2 regions of the Streptomyces sp. NBC_01808 genome follow, and region 2 is predicted to be linked to the other one. Evidence: predicted binding sites of a transcription regulator. Region 2 holds the regulator's gene; the other holds the start of a gene.
What was found. Region 2 encodes HrcA, which represses chaperone genes, less so after heat shock. Its sites were predicted from a motif close to TTNGCACTCNGNNNNNCNGAGTGCNAA; they were not measured.
Positions count from the first base shown of each region.

Region 1: the regulator HrcA is predicted to act here: its motif matches at 3,326-3,352, upstream of groL (chaperonin GroEL).

Region 1 is NZ_CP109072.1:4,741,988-4,746,490, reverse strand. Features, by position in the region: gene murQ (N-acetylmuramic acid 6-phosphate etherase) at 398-1,333, shown strand; gene groL (chaperonin GroEL) at 1,576-3,198, opposite strand; gene OG946_RS20955 (cold-shock protein) at 3,569-3,772, opposite strand; gene OG946_RS20950 (MoaD/ThiS family protein) at 4,169-4,447, opposite strand; gene thrC (threonine synthase) at 4,444-4,503, opposite strand, start outside.
Region 2 is NZ_CP109072.1:2,456,928-2,461,430, reverse strand. Features, by position in the region: gene OG946_RS10440 (DUF3097 domain-containing protein) at 131-958, opposite strand; gene OG946_RS10435 (MBL fold metallo-hydrolase) at 969-1,673, opposite strand; gene hrcA (heat-inducible transcriptional repressor HrcA) at 1,816-2,841, shown strand; gene dnaJ (molecular chaperone DnaJ) at 2,842-3,975, shown strand; gene OG946_RS10420 (nitronate monooxygenase) at 4,131-4,503, shown strand, end outside.

The DNA of each region.
Region 1 (4,503 bases), 2.3 Mb from region 2:
GCCAAGCACCGCTCGTGCAGCTCGTGCCGTACATGCCGTATGTCCAGCACGCACCCCTCACACCACGGTTACCGCTCATGCGCCACATACCGCTCACGCACCACTCGCGGGCCTCACCCGCCCGCGGCCACGCTCCACCCCGCACCACCCCGGGCGCCGGGCTCCGCACCGGCCTGCCCCAGGACGTCCCCGCGGGCGTCCGAGGGCCGGCGCCCGACCGCACCGCCGTACGACGCCGGCGCCGCCCGGTGGCCTGGCGCGCTCCGCGCGCCGGACGCCCGTGGCGGTAGTCCGACCGCCGGCGACAGCACCACGCAAGCCGCCGTGATCGACCCACCTCCGCGTGCGCGCACCGCCCACCGCGCGCCACGCACCGTATGGAAAGAGCCGCTCCGACATGCCCTCTCCCTCAGCAGACATCCGCCGGGAGCTGGAAAACCTGACCACCGAGGCGTTCCGTCCCGAGCTGGCAGAGATCGACCGTCTCTCCAGCCTGGAGATCGCCGGAATCATGAACGAGGAGGACAGCGGGGTACCGGGCGCTGTCGCCACGCAACTGCCGCAGATCGCCGCCGCCATCGACGACATCGCCGAACGCATGGCCCGCGGCGGCCGGCTGTTCTATCTGGGCGCCGGCACCGCGGGCCGGCTCGGGGTGCTGGACGCGAGCGAGTGCCCGCCGACGTTCAACACCGACCCGTCGCAGGTCGTCGGCATGATCGCCGGCGGGGACGTGGCGCTGCGGACCTCCACGGAGGGCGCGGAGGACAGCGAGGAGCTGGCCGCGGATGACCTGGCGGCGGCGGAGCTGGGACCCGACGACGCGGTCGTCGGCATCTCCGCCTCCGGCCGCACGCCGTACGCGGTCGGCGGCGTGACGTACGCCCGCGGCCTGGGGGCGCTGACCATCGGGCTGTCCTGCAACGCCGGTTCGCCGCTGGGCGCGGCGGCGCAGCACGGCATCGAGGTCGTCGTGGGCCCCGAGCTGATCGCGGGGTCGACTCGGCTGAAGGCGGGCACGGCGCAGAAGCTCGTGCTCAACATGCTGTCGACGATCACGATGATCCGTCTCGGCAAGACGTACGGGAACCTGATGGTCGACGTGCGCGCCTCCAACGAGAAGCTGCGGGCCCGTTCGCGGCGCATCGTCGCGCTGGCGACGGGCGCGGGCGACGAGGAGGTGGAGGCCGCCCTCGCCGAAACCCACGGCGAGGTGAAGAACGCGATCCTCACCATCCTCGGCGGCGTGGACGGCAGCACGGCGGAGCGCCTGCTCGACGCCTCACACGGTCACCTGCGCGTCGCCCTGAAGTCCGCGACCGACGTGAGCTGAGCCCGGCGGCGGCGATAAGGGGTCGTTGACAGGAGGGTCCCCCAGCCGGCGCCGGCTGGGGGTACCAGACCGCCCCTCCCCCGACGGCGCCGCGGCCGCCGCCGCTGCGCGCCGACGCGCCGCCGCCGGGTGCCAACGCGCCCGAGGGCGGCACCCCCTGCGGGGTACCGCCCTCGGTTCGTCAGCCCGTCCGGCGACCGGCCGCGGCCGGTCGCCGGACGTACGGACTTCGCGATCCCGGATCAGAAGTCCATGTCGCCGCCGGGCATACCGCCCCCGGCCGCGGCCTTCTCCTTCTCCGGCTTGTCGGCGACGACGGCCTCGGTGGTGAGGAACAGGCCCGCGATCGACGCCGCGTTCTGCAGCGCGGAGCGGGTCACCTTGGCCGGGTCGAGGATGCCCTCGGCGATCATGTCGACGTACTCGCCGCTGGCGGCGTTGAGCCCGTGACCGGCGGTCAGGTTGCGCACCTTCTCCACCACGACGCCGCCCTCAAGGCCGGCGTTGACCGCGATCTGCTTCAGCGGGGCCTCCAGGGCCAGCTTCACGGCGGACGCGCCGGTGGCCTCGTCGCCCTGGAGCTCCAGCTTCTCGAAGACGTGGCCGGCCTGCAGCAGGGCCACGCCGCCGCCGGCGACGATGCCCTCCTCGACGGCCGCCTTCGCGTTGCGCACGGCGTCCTCGATGCGGTGCTTGCGCTCCTTCAGCTCGACCTCGGTCGCGGCGCCGGCCTTGATGACGGCCACGCCGCCGGCCAGCTTGGCGAGCCGCTCCTGCAGCTTCTCGCGGTCGTAGTCGGAGTCGCTGGCGTCGATCTCGGCCCGGATCTGGTTGACCCGGCCCTGGACCTGCTCGCTGTCGCCCGAGCCGTCGACGATGGTGGTCTCGTCCTTGGTGATGACGACCTTGCGGGCGCGGCCCAGCAGGTCGAGCGTGGCGCTCTCCAGCTTGAGGCCGACCTCCTCGGAGATGACCTGGCCACCGGTGAGGATGGCGATGTCGCCGAGCATGGCCTTGCGGCGGTCGCCGAAGCCCGGGGCCTTGACGGCGACGGACTTGAAGGTGCCGCGGATCTTGTTCACCACGAGGGTGGACAGGGCCTCGCCCTCGACGTCCTCGGCGATGATCAGCAGCGGCTTGCCGGACTGCATGACCTTCTCCAGGAGCGGCAGCAGGTCCTTGACCGCGCTGATCTTGGAGTTGGCGATGAGGATGTACGGGTCCTCCAGCTCCGCCTCCATGCGCTCCATGTCGGTGGCGAAGTAGGCGGAGATGTAGCCCTTGTCGAAGCGCATGCCCTCGGTGAGCTCCAGCTCCAGCCCGAAGGTCTGCGACTCCTCGACGGTGATGACGCCTTCCTTGCCGACCTTGTCCATGGCCTCGGCGATCAGCTCGCCGATCTGGGTGTCGCCGGCGGAGATGGAGGCGGTGGAGGCGATCTGCTCCTTGGTCTCCACGTCCTTGGCCTGCTCCAGCAGGGCAGCGGAGACGGCCTCGGTGGCCTTCTCGATGCCGCGCTTCAGCGCCATCGGGTTGGCGCCGGCGGCCACGTTGCGCAGGCCCTCCTTGACCAGGGCCTGGGCCAGGACGGTCGCGGTCGTCGTGCCGTCACCGGCGACGTCGTCCGTCTTCTTCGCGACCTCCTTGACCAGCTCGGCACCGATCTTCTCGTACGGGTCCTCGAGCTCGATCTCCTTGGCGATGGAGACACCGTCGTTCGTGATCGTGGGGGCGCCCCACTTCTTCTCGAGGACGACGTTCCGGCCCTTGGGGCCGAGGGTGACGCGGACGGCGTCGGCGAGCTGGTTCATGCCGCGCTCGAGGCCGCGCCGCGCCTCCTCGTCGAACGCGATGGTCTTGGCCATTGTGTTGAGTCCTCCCGGACAGGGGGGTCGTCTGTGTCCGGACCGCGCTGGCGCCCGCGACGGACGGTCCGCGACCCGCGTGGTTCCCTCCCACCCGGCGTACGGACCTCACCGAACCGGTCCCGTGCTGTCACTCTCACGGGGAGAGTGCTAACGCCAATGATTAGCACTCGCCCCCTGCGAGTGCAAGCGGGCAGGGGGTTCTCATGCGCAGAGCCGAACCGGACCGCGGCACCGCACAACAGGCCGCGGGAGGAGGCGGACACGGGAGGACAAAGGGGGCAGGAGCAGGGAGGAGCGCGGACAGCAGAGGGCCCGCACCCCGGAGGGTGCGGGCCGTCGCGAGTCGTCCGTGGTCGATGCCCGGCGCTCAGCCGCTGACGCGGACCATGTCTGCCTGCGGCCCCTTCTGACCCTGCGAGATCTCGAACTCGACCCGCTGGCCTTCCTCGAGGGTGCGGTATCCGTCCATCTGAATCGCGCTGTAGTGGACGAAGACATCCGCACCACCGTCGACCGCGATGAAGCCGTACCCCTTCTCCGCGTTGAACCACTTGACGGTGCCCTGAGCCATTCCAAACTCCCCTATTGCTGGCCCTTACACAGGACCGCACTCCGCGGACCCGGGTCAGACCTCACCCCCGGATACACGCCGGGGCGTGCGCCGGAACGCGTCGACCGCGGCTGAATGTATCCGCACAGATGCCCAGTGCAACAGGTCAATCGGACGAGAATTCTGCGGACACGCGATCGGTATTTTTCCGATCAATTTCCGCCATTCCCTGACAACTCGGGCAGGGCATAACTCACCATCACGACAATTAACTCTCCGCATTTGCACGGAACTTGTCGCGTTCTCATATGCGTGGAGCATGGGCCACGAGGGGGGAACGCCCCAACCCTATCGCGTGTCATGACATGCGAACGGCCCCACTCCGGATCAGTGGGGCCGCACGCGCGCAAGCGGGGTTCAGCAGCCTCCGGCGACCGCCGGAATGATCGAGACCCCGGCCCCCTCGGGAGTGGGAGTCTGCAGGCCATCGGCGAAGCGGACGTCATCATCGTTCACGTAGACGTTCACGAAGCGGCGCAGCTTGCCTTGATCGTCCAGCACCCGGCCGGCGATGCCGCGGTGGTGCTTCTCCAGGTCTTCGATCACCTCGGCCAGCGTCGCGCCCTCGGCGCTCACCTCTGCCCGCCCGTCGGTATACGTACGGAGGATGGTCGGAATTCGGACGTTCACGCTCATGATGCGAGGCCGGCCTCTCGGAAGGAGTCGAGTGTGGGACGAATGATCGCGCTCGG
Region 2 (4,503 bases):
TTCTCTGCGGCTCGCCACTGCCAGGGTAGGAGGCGGGGCCGGTTCTGTGTGCGGTCGACCGCAAACAGTGTGTTACAGAGAGCGTGAGGAAACGCCGGCCGCTGCGGGCCTGGCCTCGCCTCGGAACCCCTCAGGAACCCGGCGCCGTGACGAAGTCGATCAGTTCCTCCACCCGGCCCAGCAGCGCCGGTTCCAGGTCGCGGTACGTCCGTACCGAGTCCAGGATGCGGCGCCACGCCGCGCCCGTGTCCGGGGGCCAGCCCAGTTCCCGGCAGACGCCCAATTTCCAGTCCTCGCCCCGCGGGATCCTCGGCCACGCTGCGATGCCCACCGACGCGGGCTTGACCGCCTCCCAGATGTCCACGTACGGGTGACCCACCACCAGCGCGTGGGTGCTCGTCACCGACTCCGCGATGCGCCACTCCTTCGTGCCCGGTACCAGGTGGTCCACCAGGACTCCCAGCCGGGCGTCCGGGCCGGGAGCGAAGGACTCGACCACCGACGGGAGGTCGTCCACGCCCTCCAGGTACTCGACCACCACGCCCTCGACCCGCAGGTCGTGGCCCCAGACGCGCTCCACCAGCTCCGCGTCGTGGCGGCCCTCGACGTAGATGCGGCCGGCGCGGGCCACGCGCGCGGTGTGGTCGCGGACCGCGATCGAGCCGGAGGCGGACAGGAGAGGGCCCGAGGACGACGCGGGGCGGCCCGGACGTACGAGCGTCACCACCCTGCCGTCGATCATGAAGCCCCGCGGCGTCAGCGGGAACACCCGGTGCTTGCCGAAGCGGTCCTCCAGGGTCACCGTCGGGCCCTCCGCGGTCTTCTCCGTGCGGATGACCGCGCCGCAGAAGCCCGTCGCCACCTCCTCCACCACGAGGTCCGGCTCCGCCGGCACCTCGGGGGCGGGCTGCTGCGGCTTCTTCCAGGGGGGCGTGAGGTCGGTGTCGTAGCGGCGCACGGAAGTGAGATTACGACAAGCGCCGCGCCAGCTCGTCGCGTTGGGCCCGTACGAAGTCCGCCCCGACCGCCGCCCCGTGCCCCGGCACGTACACCGCCCCGGAACCGCCCAGCTCCAGCAGCCGGTCCAGCGCCGCCGGCCAGCGGGCCGGGTCCGCGTCCCGGCCCGCCTGCGGGGGGCCCGACTCCTCGACCAGGTCGCCGCAGAAGACGACGGCCGGGCGGCCCGGGACGTAGACCGCCATGTCGTGCGACGAGTGCGCCGCGCCCAGCTCGGCCAGCAGCACTTCCCGGCCGCCCCCGAGGTCCAGCGGGTACGTGCCGGAGACCGCGTGCCGCGGGGCGACCAGGACGTCGACGGCCTCCGCCGCCGCGTCGCGGTTCAGCCCGTGGCGTACGGCGTCCGCGCGCAGCTCGTCCGCGCCGGCGCCGCGCAGGTGCGCGGCCATGCCCGCCGGGCCGTAGACCTCGGCGCCGGCGAAGGCGGCGGTGCCGAGCACGTGGTCGAAGTGCGGATGCGTGAGCGCGATACGGGTCACGGGACGGCCGAAGCGGTCCCGTACGGCCCGCCGCAGCTCCGCGCCCTCCCGCAGCGAGGCGCCCGTGTCCACGAGCAGCACGCCTTCCGCCCCGCCCACCGCGCCCGCCGTCGCGTCCCAGCGGGGCAGCCGGCGCCGCAGGACGTCCGGGGCGAGCTCTTCCCAACCGCCACCCATACCCCGACGCTATAACCTGACAGGCCGCCTTGCCCGGGCTGCCCTACCCGGCCGTACACTGGCCCGGAACCCTGGCACTCCCCGCCGTCGAGTGCCAGCGGCGGAACGACCGGACGGGACCCCGAGTACGGAGGTGGGCAGCATGCTCAGCGAGCGCCGGCTCGAAGTGCTGCGCGCCATCGTCCAGGACTACGTGGGCACGGAGGAGCCGGTCGGCTCCAAGGCGCTCACCGAGCGGCATCACCTGGGTGTCTCCCCGGCCACGGTGCGTAACGACATGGCCGCCCTGGAGGACGAGGGGTTCATCGCCCAGCCGCACACCAGCGCCGGCCGTATCCCCACCGACAAGGGGTACCGGCTGTTCGTCGACAAGCTCGCCGACGTCAAGCCGCTGAGCACGGCCGAGCGGCGGGCGATCCAGAACTTCCTGTCCGGCGCCGTCGACCTCGACGACGTCGTCGGGCGCACGGTGCGGCTGCTGGCGCAGTTGACGCGGCAGGTGGCGGTGGTGCAGTACCCGTCGCTGACCCGCTCGACCGTGCGCCACGTCGAGCTGCTCCAACTCGCCCCCGCGCGCGTGATGCTCGTGCTCATCACCGACACCGGCCGGGTCGAGCAGCGCATGATCGACTGCCCGGCGCCGTTCAGCGAGGACTCCCTCGCCGACCTGCGCGCCCGGCTCAACAGCCGCGTCGTCGGCCGCCGGTTCGCCGACGTGCCGCGGCTGGTCGCCGACCTGGCGGAGCCCTTCCCCGCGGACGACCGCGGCACGGTGCAGACCGTGCTGTCGGTGCTGCTGGAGACGCTGGTGGAGGAGACGGAGGAGCGGCTGATGATCGGCGGCACCGCCAACCTCACCCGCTTCGACCACGACTTCCCGCTCACCATCCGGCCGGTGCTGGAGGCGCTGGAGGAGCAGGTGGTGCTCCTGCGGCTGCTCGGGGAGGCGAAGGAACCGGGCGTGATGGTGCGTATCGGCCATGAAAACGACCACGAGGGGCTCACCTCCACCTCGGTCGTCTCCGTCGGATACGGTTCAGGCGGCGACACCGGTGAAGCCGTCGCCAAGCTCGGCGTGGTCGGACCTACCCGCATGGACTACCCCGGAACGATGGGAGCGGTACGCGCAGTGGCACGGTACGTCGGACAGATCCTGGCGGAGTCATAGTTGGCTACGGACTACTACGCGGTCCTCGGCGTCGGACGTGACGCGTCGCAGGAGGAGATCAAGAAGGCGTTCCGCAGACTCGCCCGCGAGCTGCATCCGGACGTGAACCCCGATCCGAAGACCCAGGAGCGGTTCAAGGAGATCAACGCCGCCTACGAGGTGCTGTCGGATCCGCAGAAGAAGCAGATCTACGACCTCGGCGGCGACCCCCTGTCGCAGAACGGCGCCGCGGCCGGCGGCTTCGGCGCCGGCGGCTTCGGCAACCTCTCCGACATCATGGACGCCTTCTTCGGCCAGGCGGGCCAGCGCGGGCCGCGCTCGCGCACCCGCCGCGGCCAGGACGCCATGATCCGGCTCGAAATCGAGCTGGAGGAGGCGGCGTTCGGCGCAACCAAGGAGATCCAGGTCGACACCGCGGTGGTCTGCGGCACCTGCAACGGCGAGGGCGCGGCGCCCGGCACGTCGGCGCAGACGTGCGACATGTGCCGCGGCCGCGGCGAGGTCTCGCAGGTCACCCGGTCCTTCCTCGGCCAGGTCATGACCTCCAGGCCCTGTCCCCAGTGCCAGGGCTTCGGCACGGTCGTGCCCACGCCGTGCCCCGAGTGCGCGGGCGACGGCCGGGTGCGCTCGCGGCGTACGCTCACGGTCAAGATCCCCGCAGGCGTCGACACCGGCACCCGCATCCAGCACGCCGGCGAGGGCGAGGTCGGCCCGGGCGGCGGCCCCGCGGGCGACCTGTACGTGGAGATCCGCGAGCTGCCGCACCCGATCTTCCAGCGCCGCGGCGACGACCTGCACTGCACGGTGACGATCCCGATGACGGCGGCCTCGCTGGGCACGAAGGTCAATCTGGAGACGCTCGACGGCCTGGAAGAGGTCGACATCCGTCCCGGTACGCAGTCGGGGCAGTCGATTCCGCTGCACCAGCGCGGTGTCACGCATCTGCGCGGCGGCGGCCGGGGCGACCTGGTCGTGCACGTGGAGGTCGAGACGCCGCAGAAGCTGGATCCGGAGCAGGAGCGGCTCCTTCGCCAACTCGCCCAGTTGCGCGGCGAGGAGCGCCCGCAGGGCCAGTTCAAACCGGGCCAGCAGGGGCTGTTCTCGCGGCTGAAGGACGCCTGGAGCGGCCGCTAGCTCCCCGGCCGGGGACCTCGCCGGGCCGCCGCCGTGCGGCCCGTGCGACGGGTGTTGCGGGTGGGACGCCAGCCGTCCCCAGGTGCGTGAAGACGCGCGGATTCCATGATCCGGCGCGGGCCGCCGGCGTCCGACCTGCATGACAGGATTGAGCCATGCCCACCGAGCTGAACGATCTGTTCACCTTCCCGATCGTGCAGGCGCCCATGGCCGGTGGCGCATCCTGCCCGCAGCTCGCCGCCGGGGTGCTGGAGGGCGGCGGCCTGGCGTTCCTCGCCGCCGGGTACAAGACGCCCGAGGCGATGTACGAGGAGATCCGCCAACTGCGGGCCGTCACCGACCGGCCCTTCGGCGTCAACCTGTTCATGCCCCAGCCCCCCTCGCCGCCCGACCCCGCCCAGATCGAGGCGTACGCGGAGCAGTTGGCCGGCGAGGCCGAGTGGTACGGCACGGCGCTGGGGGACGCCGAGGCCGGCACGGACGACGCCTTCGACGCCAAGGTGGCGATACTCCTGGACGAGCCGGTGG